3 regions of the Sphingopyxis selenitireducens genome follow, and region 1 is predicted to be linked to each of the others. Evidence: predicted binding sites of a transcription regulator. Region 1 holds the regulator's gene; each other region holds the start of a gene.
What was found. The regulator LexA, encoded in region 1, represses DNA repair genes until DNA is damaged. The targets are predictions, from matches to a motif close to GTTCCNCNCTTGTTCT.
Positions count from the first base shown of each region.

Region 2: the regulator LexA is predicted to act here: its motif matches at 2,181-2,196, upstream of ACSYDV_RS05550 (putative DNA modification/repair radical SAM protein).
Region 3: the regulator LexA is predicted to act here: its motif matches at 1,526-1,541, upstream of ACSYDV_RS22325 (DUF6771 family protein).

Region 1 is NZ_JBPULG010000002.1:507,174-511,029, forward strand. It holds gene ACSYDV_RS08260 (ComEC/Rec2 family competence protein) at 1-993, shown strand, start outside; gene lexA (transcriptional repressor LexA) at 947-1,639, opposite strand; gene ACSYDV_RS08270 (molybdopterin molybdotransferase MoeA) at 1,706-2,887, opposite strand; gene moaC (cyclic pyranopterin monophosphate synthase MoaC) at 2,884-3,357, opposite strand; gene ACSYDV_RS08280 (EamA family transporter) at 3,573-3,856, shown strand, end outside.
Region 2 is NZ_JBPULG010000001.1:1,212,579-1,216,434, forward strand. It holds gene ACSYDV_RS05545 (UdgX family uracil-DNA binding protein) at 1-915, opposite strand, end outside; gene ACSYDV_RS05550 (putative DNA modification/repair radical SAM protein) at 912-2,162, opposite strand; gene ACSYDV_RS05555 (HlyD family type I secretion periplasmic adaptor subunit) at 2,395-3,753, opposite strand; gene ACSYDV_RS05560 (type I secretion system permease/ATPase) at 3,750-3,856, opposite strand, start outside.
Region 3 is NZ_JBPULG010000008.1:65,086-68,941, forward strand. It holds gene ACSYDV_RS22310 (SOS response-associated peptidase) at 1-449, opposite strand, end outside; gene ACSYDV_RS22315 (SOS response-associated peptidase family protein) at 467-982, opposite strand; gene ACSYDV_RS22320 (hypothetical protein) at 994-1,320, opposite strand; gene ACSYDV_RS22325 (DUF6771 family protein) at 1,322-1,516, opposite strand; gene ACSYDV_RS22330 (WGR domain-containing protein) at 1,661-1,939, opposite strand; gene ACSYDV_RS22335 (helix-turn-helix domain-containing protein) at 2,195-3,016, opposite strand; gene ACSYDV_RS22340 (lytic transglycosylase domain-containing protein) at 3,407-3,856, opposite strand, start outside.

The DNA of each region.
Region 1 (3,856 bases):
CACGAAAGCCGCTGGATGCGGGCATTTCTCGCGCGTCGCGGGGAATCGTGGGTTATCCGGCTGGGGCGCGGCATTGTCGGATTGCTGATCACCGGTCTGGTGGTCGAGGTCGCATTGGCGCCGATCGCGCTGTTTCATTTCCACAAGGCCGGGCTTTATGGCGCGCTCGCCAATGTCGTCGCGATCCCGCTGACCACCTTCGTCATCATGCCGGCCGAGGCGCTGGCCTTGCTGTTCGACAGTGTCGGGCTGGGTGCCCCCTTCTGGTGGATCGCGGGGCAGGCACTAAACTTGCTGCTCGCGCTTGCGCACGCGGTCGCGGCGGCGCCGGGGGCGGTCGCGATGTTGCCGAGCTTTCCTGGCTGGGGGTTCGGCTTTGCGATCTTTGGCGGGCTATGGCTGCTTCTCTGGCAGACGCGGTGGCGCCGCGCGGGTTTCGTGCCGCTCGCTATCGGTGTAGCTGCGCTACTCGTGCAGCCTCGCCCCGATCTGCTGGTGACGAGCGATGGGCGGCATATTGCGGTCGCTGTGCCGGGCGGCGGCTATGCGCTGCTCCGCGACCGCGCGGGCGATTATGTCCGCGACACGATGGCCGAGGCGGCGGGTCACGATGCGCCGCTGGCTGCGCTTGCGGATCTTGATCATGTCGAATGCAACCGGGACTTCTGCCGCTGGAGGCAGGGCGAGGGTGCGGTTCAACGCACCATCCTCGCCTCGCGCGGACGCGATCGGATAGAGGGCACGGAAATGGCGGCGGCGTGCGCGGCCGCTGATGTTGTGATCAGCGATCGCTGGTTGCCGCACGAATGCGTTGCTCGCTGGCTCACGATCGACCGGGACAGCCTGGCGACAAGTGGCGGGCTCGCTATTTATCTGGGCGACGATCCACACATCGTCACCGCGCTGCGAACGGGCGACGCACATCCATGGCGCCGCCCGCCGCAGGTCAGTGGTAACGACGAAGCAGTCCCGACAGCCGACCTTGCACGATGACGCGATCGGCGGCGTAGCGCTGCGGTTCATAGGCGCTGTTCGCCGGGTCGAGCCGGATCATCTGGCCTTCGCGGCGGAAATATTTGAGCGTCGCATCCTGCCCGTCGACCAGTGCAACGACGATATCGCCCTCGCGCGCGGTGCTGGCCTTCTGGATCAGCGCATAGTCGCCGTCGAAGATGCCGGCTTCAACCATCGAGTCGCCCGACACTTCGAGTGCATAATGTTCGCCTGCGCCAAGCAGCGCGGCGGGAACGGCGAGGTTGTTGTGATCCTCAAACGCCTCGATCGGCACGCCTGCGGCGATCTTGCCATGCAGCGGCACTTCGATGACGTCGTTCGCGGCGATGGGGCGCAGCGCGGGGGCGGGTTTGCGCAGCGGAACGATATTGTCGCGATCATTGCGCACCGGCGCACTGGCTGCCTTTGCGGCCTCCGGCACCTTCAGTACTTCGAGCGCACGGGCGCGATTGGGCAGTCGACGGAGAAAACCGCGTTCTTCCAAGGCACTGATAAGTCTGTGGATCCCGGATTTGGATTTGAGGCCAAGTGCTTCCTTCATCTCCTCGAACGAAGGCGAAATGCCGCCCGCGTCGAGCCGTTCCTGGATGAAGTGGAGCAGTTCATGCTGCTTCGCCGTCAACATCGTTCATTCTCCATGATGCCAAATACCGGACATAAGGAGAACGATAGTGGAACAGAGCGGAACTTGTCAAGGGATGGCGATATAATCGGCGATATCCCTGAGGTCGCGTGGCGGCGCGCCGATCTCGCGGATGATCAGCGCGTTGGCGGCGATCAGCGGAAAGGTCTGGCCGCTGTCCTGTGAGGTGAAGGGCGTAAGCCGGCCCGCATCGAGTCGCGCGCGGATATAGTCGCGGCGGCCATCGCCCGCGGTCAGCGGGGTGGCGAGCGGCGCCTGATGGATCGGCGGCAATGGATCGCGTGCGCCCGCGAGGTGGCGAACGAGCGGCAACAGGAACAATGTTGCGGTGACGAAAGCTGACGCGGGATTGCCGGGGAGGCCCAGCAAAACAGCGTCGCCGATGGTGCCTGCGATCAGCGGCTTGCCGGGGCGCATCGCGATCTTCCAGAAATCGATGCGGCCGCCGGCATCCTCGAGCGCGCCGCGGACATGATCATGATCGCCAACCGAGGCGCCGCCGACGGTGACGATGACGTCATGGTGGCGTGCCAGATCCTTGAGAATGCTGGAGAGAAGGTGGCGGTCGTCGCGGGCGTGGAGCGGCATACTGACAAGCGCGGGCTCGGCGGCGAGCATCGCCGCGAGCATGACGCCATTGCTATCCGGGATCTGGCCGGGGACGAGCGGGCGGCCCGGCTGAACAAGTTCGTCGCCCGTGGTGAGGATTGCGACACGCGGCTGCCCGCCGACGTTCAGGGAGCCCGCGCCCGCCATTGCGGCAGCGGCGATCGCGCCGGGGGTGAGAAGCGCGCCGGCGCCCAGCAAATGCGCGCCTTTCGCAAAATCCCCCGCGCGGGCGCGGACGTGACGGCCGCGTTCGCGGGGGCCTTCGCCGGATAATATCAGCTTTTTTCCGTCGGTTGCCGTGTCTTCCTGAACCAGAATCGTGTCGGCGCCGACAGGGAGCATCGCGCCGGTAAAGATGCGCATCGCTTCGCCAGTGCCGATCGAGCGAGGCGGTGCGGCCCCGGCGGCGACGTCGCCGACGATGGTCCATGGCCCGGGCAGGTCGGCGAAGCGCATCGCATAGCCATCCATAGCCGACAGGGGCGCGGCAGGCTGATCGCGGATCGCTGTCACATTGTCTGAAAGATATCGTCCAAGTACATCAGACAAAGCGATATTCTCTGACTTGAGCGGTTCGCGGGCCGCAAACAACCGCGCCTGCGCCTCATCGACCGATATCATTCGGCGCGCCAGTCACCCGAGCGACCGCCGCTCTTTTCGAGCACGCGAATGTCGCCGAGGATCATCGCGCGGTCGAGCGCCTTTGCCATGTCATAGAGGGTGAGCAGCGCGACCGAAGCAGCGGTCAGCGCCTCCATCTCTACCCCGGTCGGGCCGGTCGTTGCGGCGGTGGCGCGGACAGATATGCCGGTTTCTTCCCATTCGAATTCGACGCCCACCTTGGTGAGCGCGAGCGGGTGACAGAGCGGGATCAGGTCGGCTGTGCGCTTCGCCGCCATGATCCCCGCGATGCGGGCGGTCGAGAGAACATCGCCTTTGGGGGCATTGCCGGTGCGGATCGCCTCCAGAGCGTCGGCCGACATGGTGATGCGGCCACCCGCGACGGCGCGGCGCGGGGTGGCGGCTTTGGCGCCGACATCGACCATAGATGCGGCGCCGCTTTCGTCGAGGTGAGTCGGTTTGTTTGTCATGCGGATGGAGCGAAGCAAGGTGCGGGGGGAAAGGCAAGCGGCGATAGGGCGGCCTTGCGTGCCGGGAGATGGCTATATGGGGGGAGCGTGCGCTTTTCTTCTCGTGCAGGTCTCGACCGGACGGGCACGGGCAAGGGACAACTGGACGGTTGTTGTTCGTCCGGACTCGTCGCAATAGGCGGCTGTTCACATGGCGTTGCTATCGAAAGGCCGAAATGTCTCCTGTCGTCGTCGGCCTGCTTCTCGCTTCGGCGCTCATCCATGCGATCTGGAATGCCATTGTCAGAAATGGCAAGGACCGCTTTTGGTCCATAGCGGTCATATGTCTGGTCGGGGCCATCGCGGCCTTTCCCTTCGCGCTGGCCCTAGGCGCGCCCGCGCCGCCAAGCTGGCCGTACCTCATCCTGTCTTCGGTGTTGCAGATCGGTTATAGTCTGTTTCTGGTCCGGGCTTACCGTGATGGCGAGCTATCGAGCGTTTATCCCATAGCGCGGGGTAG
Region 2 (3,856 bases), on a different contig from region 1:
TTGCGTGGCGTTGCACCCGATCGGGCAGCGCGCGCAGCGATCGATCGCGCGCGCCAGCTCGCCCAGCGTCTTCCCGTCATCATCAGGGAGCGATTCGCCGGGCACGCGCGTCCGCCATTTGTCGGTCATCGGATTCGCCATGGAAACCGCGGCTTCGCGCATCCGTTCCACCCGCGCCTCAGCCCCCGCAAGCAGCGGCGCAATGTCCTGCGCCTCAGGCAGGTTCTTCCAATATTTCTTAGGCATCTCGGCGCGCATCGCGTCGATCTTGACCCGCGCGGGGTTGAAGATTGCGCCATAATAGGTGCGCCACTGATCCTCGACGACATCGCTTTCGGGCACCTCATCCTTCGTCCCGCCCGGGCCGTAGATCAGCTTTTCATCCCGCCAGATCGCGCGCGCATCGGGCGTCACGATCGCCCAGTCCATTCCGGTGAAGCGCCGCTGAAAGAAAGGCGCGGTCAGCCGCACGATGCGGTGGGTGGGTTCGAACCAGGCCGCGAAACTTTCGCGTCCCGCCTCTTCACCCAGCCGGCGAAAACGTACAAAGGCGTGCATCTTGTGAACGTCGCGGCGGATCGCCTTGTCCGCCTTGCGAAGCCAGTCGACCTCGGCATCGGTCGTTCGCATGAGCAGTTGCCGGTCGCGCGCCGCGCGCCAGATGATGCGGTAAAGCCGTGCCGGAACCTCGGGGTCGCGATGACAGATCACCCGCTCGGCGATCTCAAGCAATTCGCGCGGCAACGACACGGCACCCGCGGGCGCTGCGACCGCTTCGTCCCCGAAAAGCGATCCGCCCTCCTCGCTCCCCCGCCAGCTTACATCTTCGGGCGCGACCCCGCCCGCAAGCAGCCCCCGCGCCGCGCTCCGCCATTCGGCAAAATCGCCGGGCTCGGCGAGCACCACCTCTCTCACAGCGCGAGCGCCAGCTGCTCCGCCGGTGGCGCGAAACGCGCCCGCAGATCGGCGCTGTCGATGAGCTTGCCCGGCCGCCAGTCGGGCGTGACGATGAACGGCAAAACCTTCTTCACCGACGCTGTCAGCTTCGCCAGATCGCCGAGCCGCAGCTTGCCCAGCCGCCGCGCCGCAACGATGCGGTCGACCGCGCGCGTCCCCAGCCCCGGCACGCGCAGCAGCAGTTCGCGCGGCGCGCGGTTGATGTCGACCGGGAACGCCTCGCGCCGCATCAGTGCCCATGCGAGCTTCGGGTCGATCGCAAGATCGAGCATCCCGCCGCTCGCCCCCGCCATGATTTCGGCGCGCTCAAAACCATAGAAGCGCAGCAGCCAGTCGGCCTGATACAGCCGATGCTCGCGCATGAGCGGAGGTCGCACCGGCGGCAGGTCGCTGCTCGCATCGGGGATCGGGCTATACGCCGAATAATAGACGCGGCGGAGCCGGTAACCCGAATAGAGGTTCGTTGCGGTTTTCAAAATATCGTCGTCGCGCGCCGCATCCGCACCGACGATCATCTGGGTCGATTGCCCTGCCGGTGCAAAACGCGGAGGCATCGCCTTGCCGATCAGCCGGCTCTTCGCGGCCTCGATCGCATCCTCGGCACCGACGCGCACCGACGCCATTGTCTTGCGGATCGTCTCGGGCTTCTTCTCGGGCGCGAAGCTCGACAGGCCCGCTTCAGTCGGCAGCTCGACATTGGTCGACAGCCGATCGGCATAAAGCCCCGCGAGCGCGATCAGCGCGGGATCGGCACCCGCGATCGTCTTCAGATGAATATAGCCGCCGAAACGATGCTCCTCGCGCAGGATACGCGCGACCTCGACCAACTGCTCCATCGTATAATCTTCGGACCGGATGATCCCCGACGACAGGAACAGCCCCTCGATATAATTGCGCTTGTAGAAATCGAGCGTCAGCCGGACGACCTCCTGCGGGCTGAACCGCGCGCGCTCGACATTGCTCGACGCGCGGTTGATGCAGAAACGGCAGTCATAGATGCAGAAATTGGTCAGCAGGATCTTGAGCAGCGAGATGCATCGTCCGTCGGGGGCATAGCTGTGGCAAATACCCATACCTTCCGTCGACCCGATGCCCTTGGTTTGGGTCGAATCGCGCTTTACCGTCCCCGACGAGGCGCAGGAGGCATCATATTTGGCCGCGTCAGCCAGAATACCAAGCTTTTCGAGGGTCGTTTTACCGCTCATGCCATTTGAATAGCATCAAGAACAAACAATGAACATATAATTTTGCGAAGCGGATTTTTTTCCCACGAACGCCTCTCGCATCACCAATGGATCGGGATCCGGCGGACGGGGAAGCGCCAACCTCATGTCAACCTCAGTGGCGCCGCACCGTACAATGGAGGGAGAAGCATTCCCCAATTGGTCGCGGCAAGCCCCACGCCCCCCCCCCCCCCCCCGGGCGCGATGATCACGACTAATGTTCCCGGCCGGCTCGCCACAGCGTTTGGGTGAGCGGTTCGATCAGATAGCCGAGTGCGGTCCGTTCGCGCAGCGGCACCATCACCTCCGCCGGCATCCCCGCGCGCAGGCTGTTCTCGCCGCGCAGGGCCGCAATCTTCTTCATTTCCACAGGCGGGACGACGACCTCGATCTCGAAATATTCCATCCCGGTGCGATTATCCTCGAAGCTGTCGGCCGACACCTTGCTGATCTGGCCCTTCAGGATCGGTAGGCTGCGTTCCTGAATGCCCGAAAAGCGCACTTGAGTTTCCATGCCCGATGACAGGTCGTCGGCGTCGTTCGGCGAGGCTTTCGCCAGCACGACCAGCGCCTTGTCCTGCGGCACGATTTCCATCAGCATTTCGCCCGGTGCGACGACGCCGCCGACCGTGAAGACCTTCAACCCGACGACGCGCCCGTTGGACGGTGCGCGGACGACCGACTGGGTCAGGCGCTCGCGCGTGGCGAACAGGCGGGGCTGCAATTCGTCCAGCCGGACCTGGACCTCACGAAGCTGGGTCGCGACCTCCTCGATTACCTGGCGGTCGAGCGACACCATCTGCAGGCGCGATTCGCCGATCGCCTCCTCCAGCCGCGCGACGTCGGAACGCAGCGCACCAAAGTCGCCGTCGAGCTGCGCCGAGCTACGTTCCACCGCGCGAAGCCGGTTCGTCGAAACGAAACCGCGCTCGGACAGCGTACGGAGCCCGGTCAATTCCTCGTTGATCAGTCGCTGCTGGATCCGGTTGGATTCCATCTGGGCGCCATAGCCCCCGATCTGCTGGTTATGCTGCGCGATCCGCTGGCCCAGCATTCCCCGCTCAGTGACGCCCGACCGCTGCCGCGCGTCGAAAAGCAGGCGCTGGCCGCGCATCGCCTCGTCGGCAAGCGCCCGGTCGCCCGCCAGATAGGACGAAAATTCGACCGGCCGCACGATGTGCCGCGCGCCGTCGCGCTCGGCGGTCAACCGCGCCCGCTGTGCCAGCAGGGCCACGACCTCTCCGGTCAGGCCGCGTTCGGCGGCGACGATATCGGAGGCAGAGATTTTGAGCAGCACGTCGCCGCGGCGCACCTCGCTTCCCTCGGTCACCATCAACGCGGTAACGATCCCGCCATCCTTGTGCTGAACCGCTTGCCGATTGCCCGAAACCGAAACCGAGCCCTGCGCCATCGCCCCGGCGTCGAGCGGCGTGAACGCCGCCCAGCCCAGAAAGCCGACGAAGAACAGCACGGCGATCCACAAGCCCGTGCGGGTTTCGCCTTTCGGTGAATCGATCGTTTCGGCAGGCAGCGGCTCACCATGGAGATCGTCGCCAAAGCTCATCGCATTCATGGTTTCTTGCCCCTCGTCATCTTGATCACATTCGCGGCAGCCGCGGCGCTTTCGCGCAGCAGTTCAAAGACTTCGGCGCGCGGCCCCTGATGTTCGATCACAC
Region 3 (3,856 bases), on a different contig from region 1:
ATCGTATAGCTGTCGCCCCATTCGTCGGTCGGGCGCCAGAAGCCGGCGCACGCGGCAATCGGCTGGTCGGCGACGCGGATCCACGTCCGCGTCATGTTCGGGCTTTCACCGACCGCCTCGGCAAAGGCCGTGATCGGTATTAGGCATCGTTGCCCTGGTTGAACAAACCACTCGTGCCACATCCCGAACGGGTTCATGAGATGATCATCGCGCGCATTGTTGACCTTCAACGGCTTGTTGAATTCACCGGTGCGCTTATTCTTCAGATATTTTGGGAAGCCCCATGTCATCGTCTCCATCACGCGTTCGCCGGCGCTCTCGCGCACGATGAAGCCCGTCCCGCCTTTCCATACATCGCCGGTGCTTGCGTTCGTGGGTTTCGGGCGCCGGGCTTTGAAGTGGGAGGCAACCTCGTCGACCGACGCCTTGAGGGTGATCTGATTGCACATCTTCGGCTCTCCGCTTCTCAGGCGGCGCCGAGCAGTCCTTCGAGACTGGGCTGGATCGGCGGCATGATCGTGAAGCTACCTTCGGGGAAGGGGCGCAGGATGTCCAGCGGCGGGCGTACCTGCTGCAGCCAGTCGAACCAGTCGTCAGGATCTACCACTGCGACATGGCGATCCTTGTGCTCTGCAAGGTCTGGATAGGCCGGGACCGTCAGCGCCGCGAATGCGTCGGGATATTCGCGTGTCCCACGCTGCCAGACGCCGGCGATGCAGAAGAAGGGAATGTCGGTGACCAGGCTCGCGGCATAGAGTGTCTTTCCGTCGCGTTTGATCCCGAATTCGTTAGCCAGGATCAGACAGGGGTTTTCGATCCGCGCCGTTTCCGATTTAAGAAGGGGAATCTGACCGATCGCGGGATCGTTCGACCGAAGGCCCCAATGCGCCTCAATCTGTCGCTCTTCCTGGCCGTCCCATATCATGATGCGATGGCCACCTTTCCCGAGCCCTTGAAGGGTGTCGTCGAATTCAATGTCCATTGGTCTATCTCCTAGGTCCGGAAGCGCCGCATCGCGCGTTTCCATTCGCGATCGTCGGGCATTTCCAGTTCGATGACCCCTTTCTCCCATGCGACAGTCTCGAGGCGCATAGGCTGAACGCGGCGCCCGATCCGCGCAGCACATTGGCGGCACCAGAAATGGCGCTTCGCGTCGCGGAAACTGTCGTTCCATCCCTTGCGCTCGAACCGCCACCAGAGGCTGGCCGCGTGGAATTTCGCGCTATGCCCGCACCGGCAGGTGACGAGCACAGCATAGTGCCAGACGGCGGCTTCGAATATATGCGTAGCGCGGCGCAGCCCGTCCTTGGTATTCTGCACGTCACAGCGCCAGCGCCTGCTGATCCCCCGCGGTCGCGCGGGAGACGGGCGGCGATAAATGGTCGACGATCGCGCCTGCGAGTTCCATCGCAGCATCGATCCGGAGATGCTCGCGGGGCTCGGTGAGCCCAATTTTAGCCCAGCCGGGGGCGCCCAGGAGAGCGTCGGCAATCGCATTTTTGTCGAGTCGGTTCATGCCGCAAAGAGAACATAAGAGGAACAGTTGCGCAATGTGGATTCGACGGATCGTTGTGCGCGGGCAGGATGATCGGGCGTTCGGCGCTGAAAATGGCCGGTTCTTTTTTCCCCCGGGGCGATCGAAGGCGACCGATGTGCCGCGCTACAGGGTCTGGATCCGATATGGTGCTCCGAGACGCGCTTCAGCGCTGTTTCGGCGAGCGAGGATCGATCGGACGTAACGATCTGCTTCAGGGTGGAACGCGAAGGAGCGGATCTTGTGCTGACCGGCGGCACCGATCCGGCCCCAGCGGGTCTCGACGATCACGGCTCCAAACAGGTCGACGCTCGCGAGAATTTTGTAGCGGCGATGGATATTGCGCGCGGGATTGCGCGCGATCAGCTCGATTTCTACATCATCGAAAGGCGCGGTTGTTTCCATCCGCATGGCTTAATCGGGGTGTCTCTCGGCGTCGCACGAATTTTCTGAATCGATCTCGGCGCATTGAGTCAGCCGGTCGATCAGTGACGAGCGAAAGCGCAGCCGGTTTGGGGTCGGGCAGGGCCGCGGCGAAAGCCGTCGGGAATTGCCTGCTCCCATTGGGGAGCATCCGCCGGCATAGCCGGCGGTCCCGACCTTAAAGGTCGGAGCTTTGCAATTGCTTATGGGGTGGTCGATGAGTGGCGGATTGCCGCTTTATGTCGAATTCATTGGCCGACCAGGCCAATTCCTTTTGAACATAATAGAATCTGACTCAGGTTGGAGCGGTTGAGTATCTTTTTGAGACTCGCGCTCCTCGATCGTGCGGGCCATGCTCGCGAGTGTGTCGAGCAAGGCCGTTTGGGTCGAGGCTTTTTCGGAATTGCGTGGCTGCTCCATGACGCGAAGATCTTCTTCGGTGGCCTGCAGTCGGACCAGCTCGTCATCGGGAAGCGGGCACGGGCTGCGCAGCGCGTTCAACCATCGATGGAGTCCCGCTGGCCATTCGAGACGATAGGCGTTGGACGTTTGCTCGAAGCGAGGGCCGGGACCGTCGCGATCGACACGCTTGCATCGTCGCTGGATCATCAGGAAGCCCGCCTCCTTCAGCTGCGCGATTGCGCGCGCGACCGTGGCCCTTGCAAAGCCGGTCTTTTCGATGAACCAGTCATAGGTTGGATAGATCTGGCCTTTGCAGAGGCGGCCGAGCTCGCAGAGCAACTTGAATATGGCCGTTGCTGATTGGGACAGCGGCGGCGGCATCGTCTTCGGCGCCGCAGCGCCGGCGCCGTCGCCCCGGGCTTGCCGACGATCGGCGCGGAGGCCGTGGCGACGTAACCGTGCGAGGTCGACGGCCGCCTGATGTAATCGATCTGTCTCGCCCTTCTGGTAGGCGCGCCAAAAGCGATGCTCGAAGCTTCCCTCCTCGAGACTGCCGCGAAGGACCGCGGCGCCGGTGGGGTGCGGTGAACCGGATCGCGTAGGAACGCCCGCGCGGCGAAGCACGCCGGCGGCTGCCGAAGCGAAGATATGCGTCATCGTCTGTCCTCCGTTGGAGGGCAGCGGAAAGCAGGCAAAAAAATCCCGTGGCGCGAAGCGCGCATCATTGACAAAGATGTCGAAGGAGGTTAGCCAAGCTTCCAGCTTGTGGGAGCCAATCAGGAACTACCAATTCCTGGGCTAATCTCGATGCGATGCCCGGCCTTCGTGCCGGGTTTCGTTTATCCGCTCACGGCGCCCCCATTCTTGTTAATCCCCGAATTCTGTTGATGCCCGCGGCTCGTCCGCCAGCGCAGCGCTTCTGCCTTGGCCACGTACGAAGGGATCGCCGCCCCTGTGTTGGGATGGCGATCCAGACTCGGATTCATGGTGACAGGAGAAGAAATTGATTGGCGCGAGTTGTGGTGCGCGAAACTCATGGCCGCCCTATCATTTGCTACCGCCGATCGCGGCCGAGCGACGAAAGTCGCTGAGCCAGACGGCCCGCGCGGACGGGGGCGATGTCCGCGCGGGCACCAGCTGCGTATGATTGGATTCAATCACGCGCCAGTTGGTCAGGATTTTGGCCACATAATTCTGGGTCTCGGTGATCCGCGGAACCCGCCGGACGGAGCGAACGCGACCGGGGCCGGCGTTATAGGCCGCAAGCGCCAAATCGACGCGCCCAAATTCTCGGAGCTGCCAGCTGAGATAGCGGGCGGCGCCGCGCAGATTGCCATGCAGGCTGTAACGATCGACCCCGAGCTGCTTTGCGGTGCCCGGCATCAATTGGCCCAAGCCAAAGGCACCTTTTGGGCTGAGCGCCATCGGATTGTATCGGCTCTCCTGGATCAACATCGCGTCCATGAGACCAATCGGTAAACCGGCCTCGCACGCAGC